2 linked regions of the Krasilnikovia cinnamomea genome follow. The protein of the gene in region 1 interacts with the protein of each later gene in a pairwise test. Links are inferred from orthologs where the notes say so. Each region holds a gene or a part of one and is shown on either strand. Other genes may lie near its edges. The genes, in order: dnaE and EV385_RS19000.

What was found.
Region 2: the proteins of dnaE (region 1) and EV385_RS19000 interact in binary tests that used the Escherichia coli proteins (3 or more experiments, as listed by UniProt). The link is inferred for Krasilnikovia cinnamomea from one-to-one orthologs.

The regions. Positions count from the first base shown.
Region 1 is NZ_SHKY01000001.1:5,264,660-5,268,994, forward strand. The notes cover bases 127-4,229. They hold dnaE (DNA polymerase III subunit alpha), read left to right. Parts: upstream 127-495; coding sequence 496-4,029; downstream 4,030-4,229. Other genes in these bases: EV385_RS24100 (MinD/ParA family ATP-binding protein), read left to right, coding at 127-410. In the rest of the region: more of EV385_RS24100, read left to right, coding at 1-126; EV385_RS24110 (hypothetical protein), read left to right, coding at 4,232-4,335. UniProt on the Escherichia coli protein: DNA polymerase III is a complex, multichain enzyme responsible for most of the replicative synthesis in bacteria. This DNA polymerase also exhibits 3' to 5' exonuclease activity. The alpha chain is the DNA polymerase catalytic subunit.
Region 2 is NZ_SHKY01000001.1:4,181,136-4,184,164, reverse strand. Bases 132-2,928 are described here. They hold EV385_RS19000 (pyridoxal phosphate-dependent aminotransferase), read left to right. Parts: upstream 132-834; coding sequence 835-2,022; downstream 2,023-2,928. Other genes in these bases: glmM (phosphoglucosamine mutase), read right to left, coding at 2,254-2,928; EV385_RS19005 (MmpS family transport accessory protein), read left to right, coding at 132-651. Outside these bases: more of EV385_RS19005, read left to right, coding at 1-131; more of glmM, read right to left, coding at 2,929-3,029. UniProt on the Escherichia coli protein: Shows aminotransferase activity with methionine and histidine as substrates, and to a lesser extent also with phenylalanine.

The sequences.
Region 1 (4,335 bases):
ACCTGCTGCGGCGTACCCACGACGTGATCTGTGTGGACACCGGCAACAACGTGGAGAGCGTCAACTGGCAGACCGTGATGAAGGCCGCGGATCAGCTGGTCATCACCACGGTGCCGCGCGAGGACGCCGCGTTCACCGCCGACTGGATGCTGGACCTACTGGACGAGACCGGCATGGGCGACATCGTGGCCAACGCGGTGACGCTCATCTCCTGCCCGTCGCCGGGCAGGCTGCCGCTGCTCGACGACCTGACCAAGCACTTCGCGACCCGGACCAGGGCGGTGGCGGTGGTGCCGTACGACCCGGCCCTGGAGGTCGGCTCGTCGATCGAGTACGGCGACCTGCAGCCGGAGACCCGGGCGGCGTGGCTGCGCGCCGCCTCGGTGATGATCGAACCGTTCGCGCAATGACCCGGGTGTCCCCCGTGCCGGATGTCGGGGGTCGGGACTAGGCTTCCGTCGTCGGTTGTCGGCCGGGCGAAAAGGGGGCTGCCGGGTGTCTGACTCGTTCGTGCACCTGCATGTGCACACCGAGTATTCGATGCTCGACGGAGCCGCCCGGCTCAAGGATCTGTTCGCCGAGGCCAACCGCCTCGGCATGCCCGCCGTGGCGATCACCGACCACGGCAACATGCACGGGGCGTACGACTTCTACAAGCAGGCCACCGCGGCCGGGGTCACCCCGATCCTCGGCGTCGAGGCGTATGTAGCCCCCGAGTCGCGCTTCCACAAGCAGCGGGTCAAGTGGGGCCGCCCGGAGCAGAAGAGCGACGACATCTCCGGTAACGGCGCGATCACCCACATGACGATGTGGGCGCGCAACGACGTCGGCCTGAAGAACCTGTTCCGGCTCAACTCGCGCGCCTCGATGGAGGGCCACTACGTCAAGTGGCCCCGGATGGACCTGGAGCTGATCGGCGAGCACGCCGAGGGCATCATGGCCACCACCGGCTGCCCGTCCGGCGCGGTGCAGACCCGGCTGCGGCTCGGGCAGTTCGACGAGGCGCTGCGCACCGCCGCGGCGTACCAGGAGGTGTTCGGCAAGGAGCACTTCTACCTGGAGTTGATGGACCACGGCCTGGACATCGAGCGCCGGGTCCGCGACGGCCTGCTGGAGATCGGCCGCAAGCTGGGCATCCCGCCGCTGGTGACCAACGACTCGCACTACACCCACGAGGCGCAGGCCGAGGCGCACGACGTGCTGCTGTGCGTGCAGACCGGCAGCAACGTCGCCGACCCCAACCGGTTCCGCTTCGACGGCGCGGGCTACTTCGTCAAGAACGCCGACCAGATGCGCGCGGTGGACTCGTCCGAGGCGTGGCTGGAGGGCTGCCGCAACACGCTGCTGGTGGCGGAGAAGGTCGACACCACCGGCATGTTCACCTTCAAGAACCTAATGCCCCGCTTCCCGGTGCCGGACGGGGAGACCGAGGAGAGCTGGTTCCGCAAGGTGGCCTTCGAGGGGCTGGCCCGCCGGTTCCCGGACGGCATCCCGGAGACCCACGTCAAGCAGGCCGAGTACGAGCTGGGCGTCATCATCCAGATGGGCTTCCCGTCGTACTTCCTCGTGGTGGCCGACTTCATCCAGTGGTCGAAGCAGCAGGGCATCGCGGTGGGCCCGGGCCGTGGCTCGGCCGCCGGTTCCCTGGTCGCGTACGCGATGGGGATCACCGACCTGGATCCGCTGCCGCACGGGCTGATCTTCGAGCGGTTCCTCAACCCCGAGCGCGTCTCGATGCCGGACGTCGACATCGACTTCGACGAGCGCCGCCGCGGCGAGGTCATCCGGTACGTGACGGAGCGCTGGGGCGACGACAAGGTCGCGCAGATCGCCACGTTCGGCACGATCAAGGCGAAGGCCGCGATCAAGGACTCGGCCCGGGTGCTGGGTTATCCGTACGCGGTGGGCGACCGGATCACCAAGGCCATGCCCCCCGCCGTAATGGGCAAGGACATCCCGCTGACGGGCATCTTCGACCCGGAGCACAAGCGGTACTCCGAGGCGGGCGAGATCCGCACGCTGTACGAGACCGACCCGGACGTCAAGAAGGTCATCGACACCGCCCGCGGCATCGAGGGCCTGATCCGGCAGACCGGCGTACACGCGGCCGGGGTCATCATGAGCGCCGAGCCGATCATCGACCACATCCCGCTGATGCGCCGCGACGCGGACGGGGCGATCATCACGCAGTTCGACTATCCGACCTGCGAGACGCTCGGCCTGCTCAAGATGGACTTCCTGGGCCTGCGCAACCTGACGATCATCGACGACGCGGTCCGCAACATCGAGCTCAACCACGGCACCAAACTGGACCTGCTGGCGCTGAAGCTGGACGACAAGGCGACGTACGAGCTGCTGGCCCGCGGCGACACGCTGGGCGTGTTCCAGCTCGACGGCGGCCCGATGCGCTCGCTGCTGCGGCTGATGAAGCCGGACAACTTCGAGGACATCTCCGCGGTCCTCGCGCTGTACCGGCCCGGCCCGATGGGCGCGAACTCGCACACCAACTACGCGCTGCGCAAGAACGGCCAGCAGGAGATCACCCCGATCCACCCGGAGCTGGAGGAGCCGCTCAAGGAGATCCTGGGTCCCACGTACGGCCTGATCGTCTACCAGGAGCAGGTGCAGCGCGCCGCGCAGATCCTGGCCGGGTACTCACTCGGCAAGGCCGACCTGCTGCGCCGGGCGATGGGTAAGAAGAAGAAGGAGGTCCTGGACAAGGAGTTCATCCCGTTCCGCGACGGCATGCGCGCCAACGGGTACTCCGATCAGGCCATCCAGGCGATCTGGGACATCCTCGTGCCGTTCGCCGACTACGCCTTCAACAAGGCGCACACCGCCGGGTACGGCCTGGTGTCGTACTGGACCGGCTACCTGAAGGCGAACTACCCCGCCGAGTACATGGCCGGGCTGCTGACCAGCGTCGGCGACGACAAGGACAAGATGGCGATGTACCTGGCCGAGTGCCGGCGCATGGGCATCCAGGTCCTGCCGCCGGACGTCAACCAGTCCGCGGGCCCGTTCACCCCGGTCGGCACCGACATCCGTTTCGGCCTGGCCGCGGTCCGCAACGTGGGCCACAACGTGGTCGAGGCGATCGCCCGCTGCCGCAAGGAAAAAGGCGACTACGCCGACTTCTACGACTTCCTGTCCAAGGTGGACGCGGTCGCCTGCAATAAGAAGACAGTGGAATCGCTGATCAAGGCCGGGGCCTTCGACTCGATGGGCCACACCCGCAAGGGACTGCTGGCGGTGCACGCGGAGGCTATCGACGCGTACGCCGACGTCAAGCGCAACGAGGCGGCGGGCCAGTTCGACCTGTTCGGGGCGTTCGGCGACGACGCCGGGGCGGGCTCGGCCACGGTCGCGATGCCGGTGATCGGCGACAGCGAGTGGGACAAACGCGACAAACTCGCCTTCGAGCGCGAGATGCTCGGCCTGTACGTCTCCGACCACCCGCTCGCCGGGCTGGAGCAGATCCTCGCCGGGGCGGCGGACACCACCATCGCCGCGCTCAACGAGGAGGGCTCGATCCCGGACGGCCAGGTCGTCACGCTCGCGGGCATCCTCACCGGCGTCCAGCGCCGGATCACCAAGCAGGGCCGGGCGTGGGCGTCCGCCACGCTGGAGGACCTGGCCGGCGGGGTGGAAACCCTGTTCTTCCCCAACACGTACGAGGTGATCGGGCAGTACATCGCCGAGGACGCCATCGTGGTGGTCAAGGGCCGGGTGGACCGGCGCGACGACACACCCCGGATCATGGCGATGGACATGTCGATGCCGGACGTCTCGCACTCGTCCGACACGAAGCCGATCACCCTGACCATGCCGATCACCCGGTGCACCCCGCCGCTGGTCGACCAGCTCAAGGAGATCCTGGTCAGCCACCCCGGCGACGCCGAGGTGCACGTGCACCTGCAGAACGGCGCCCGCACCACCGTGATGCGCCTCGGCGGCGTCCGGGTGGCGCCCACCACCGCGTTGCGGGCCGACCTGAAGACGATCCTCGGGCCGGCCAGCGTGAGCTGACCGGGTGCGTCCAGGGTCGGCACAGGCGGCATCCAGCCGGACCTGGCAGGATCGGGGGGTGAACCCCAGTCAGGAGCCGGCGTCGCCGCATGGCGTTGAGCCGCCGCACCCGGCTGCGCCGCAGGGCGCGGACAGGTCGTACCCGCCTTCCCCGCCCCGCGTGGAGCCGTCGTACCTGATACCGCCCCTCGACGTTGCGCCCGTGGACCCGGCGGGGCCGGTCGGCGGCTGGGAGACGCCACAGCCGCCACCGCCCGCGCCCCGGCCGTGGCGCCGTACCGTCTCGGTGGGTGCCCTGACCGCGCT
Region 2 (3,029 bases), 1.1 Mb from region 1 along the record:
GGCTACGGCCAGGCTGGACCCGGCCAGCCCGGCTACGGCCAGCCCAGCTATGCGCAGCCCGGCTACCCACAGCCCGGGTACGCGCAGCCCGGCTACGGTCCGCCGCCGCCCGCGCCCCGACGGAGCAACGCCCCGATCATCGCGGTCATCCTGGCGGTCACCCTGCTGCTTTGCGGCGGTGCCGTGACGGCCAGCGTGCTCGCGGTCAACCGGGTCGCCGACAAGGCCAAGGACGCGGTTTCCAACCTCCCGACGGACGTCCCGGACGTCCCGGACCTCCCGAACGTGCCCACGGACCTCCCGACCGACCTGCCGACCCTGCCCACCGACCTACCGACCGATCTGCCCAACCTGCCGGGCGGCAACGGCAAGGAGATCACGGTCGAGTACGAGGTCACCGGCGACGGCCGCGCGGACATCCTCTACACCAAGAAGCTCGGCGAGACCCCCGAGCGGGAAAGCAACGTCAAGCTGCCCTGGCGCAAGAAGGTCACGATGAAGGGCGCCGCGCTGGTGTCGGTCACCGCCATCCGCGGCAGCACGGACTCGGGCACCATCAGCTGCCGCGCCACCGTCGACGGCGAGCAGGTCGCCCAGCGCACCCGCGAGGGCGCGTTCGCGACCGCGTCCTGCACCAAGGTGATCCTGTAGCACCTACGCCGCCCCCGCCTCGACCGGAGCGGTCAGCGAGAGCCGCCCCCGCCTCGACCGGAGCGGTCGGCGAGAAACCCGGCGGCGGTTCGCGGGAAACGACTGGGGCGGTTCGCGGGAGGCCGGGGCGGTTCGCGGGAACGACCGGGGCGCAAACCCGCGTCGCGCCCGTAGGCTGGCGCCGTGACGACGTCGATCCCGGCCGACCCGCTCGTCGGCCGCATGCGCCCGTTCGGCACCACCATCTTCACCGAGATGTCCGCATTAGCCGTACGCACCGGCGCGGTCAACCTGGGGCAGGGCTTCCCGGACACGGACGGCCCGCCGGAGATGCTCGCGGCGGCACACCAGGCGCTGCGGTCGGGCGCGAACCAGTACCCGCCGCTGCCCGGCATCCCGGCGTTGCGGGCCGCCATCGCGGCCCATGAGCAGCGCTTCTGGGAGCTGACCCGCGACCCGGACACCGAGGTGGCGGTCACTGCGGGGGCCACCGAGGCGATCGCGGCCAGCATCCTCGCCCTGTGCGAGGCGGGCGACGAGGTGGTGTGCTTCGAGCCGTACTACGACTCGTACGCGGCCTCGATCACCCTGGCGGGGGCCGTCCGCCGGCCGGTGACGCTGCGCCCCGGCGCGGACGGCCGGTACCGCTTCGACGAAGGTGAGCTGCGCGCCGCCTTCGGGCCACGGACCCGGCTCGTCCTGCTCAACTCGCCGCACAACCCCACCGGCAAGGTGTTCACCGCGGCCGAACTCACCCTCATCGCGAGCCTGTGCCGCGAGCACGACGTGTACGCGGTGACCGACGAGGTGTACGAGCATCTGGTGTTCACGGACGCCACCGCACCTCATATCCCGCTGGCCACCCTGCCGGGCATGCGGGAGCGCACCATCCGGATCTCGTCGGCGGGCAAGACCTTCTCCTGCACGGGCTGGAAGGTCGGCTGGGCCACCGGACCGGCTCCGCTGGTGTCCGCGCTGCTGCGGGTCAAGCAGTTCCTGACGTTCGTCAACGCGGGCCCGCTGCAGCCGGCCGTGGCGGTGGCGCTGGCCCTGCCGGACTCCTACTTCGCGCAGTTCCGGGACGGGCTGCAACGCCGGCGGGACCGGCTGGTCGCCGGGCTCGCCGACGCCGGGTTCGCGGTGCTGCCCGCCGAGGGAACCTACTTCGTCACCACCGACATCACCGGACTCGGCGGCAGCGACGGGGTGGAGTTCTGCCGGTCCCTGCCGGAGCGGTGCGGGGTGGTCGCGGTACCGACCCAGGTGTTCTACGACCACCAGGAGGAGGGTCGGCGGCTGGTCCGGTTCGCGTTCTGCAAACGCGAGGAGGTCATCGACGAGGCCGCCCGCCGCCTACGCACCCTGGCCTGACCCGCCCCACCCTGGCCTGACCCGCCCCACCCTGGCCTGACCGGCGCTCGCCCCGGCCGCCACCGATCGCGGCGAAAGCGGGGCAGGCGACGGCACAGCGCGAACGGCGGGCAGGCGACGGCACAGCGCCAACGCGGGGCCCGGGACGGCACAGCGCCATCGTGGGGCCCGGGACGGCACAACACAGGCACGGGCCCGGAGGGGCTTGCCAGCGGACGCGGGTTTGCCGCGTCAGGCCGGGCTGGCCGTCCGTACCTCGTCGGCGATGCGCTCCGCGACCGCCCGGGCCTGCTCCTGGGTGGCCGCCTCCACCATCACCCGCACCAGCTGCTCGGTCCCGGAGGGGCGCAGCAGCACCCGGCCGGTCTCGCCCAGTTCCCGCTCGGCCTGCGCCACGGCGGTCTGCACCGCCGGTGCCGCCGCGCCCGCCTGCCGGTCGGCCACCCGTACGTTGATCAGCTCCTGCGGCAGCTTGTGCACGACGGCGGCGAGGTCTGCCAGGCTCTGGCCGGTCTCGGCCATCCGCGCCATGAGGTGCAGGCCGGTAAGCACGCCGTCGCCGGTCGTCGCGTACGCGGGCATGACGATGTGGCCGCTCTGCTCGCCGCCGAGGGCCAGCTTGCCGTTCTGCAGCTCCTCCAGCACGTACCGGTCGCCGACCTTGGTTTCGAGCAGCCGGATGCCGGCCTGCTTCATGGCCAGCCGCAGCCCCAGGTTGCTCATGACCGTGGCGACCAGGGTGTCGCCGGTCAGCGTCCCGGCGTCGCGCATGGCCAGCGCGAGGATCGCCATGATCTGGTCGCCGTCGACGACCTCGCCGGACGCGGTGACCGCGAGGCAGCGGTCGGCGTCGCCGTCGTGGGCGAGGCCGAGGGCGGCCCCTTCGGCGAGGACGGCCGCCCGGACCGCCTCAAGGTGCGTGGAGCCGCAGTTGTCGTTGATGTTCAGCCCGTCCGGCTGGGCGTGGATCGCGATGACCTCCGCCCCCGCCTCCTGGTACGCGACGG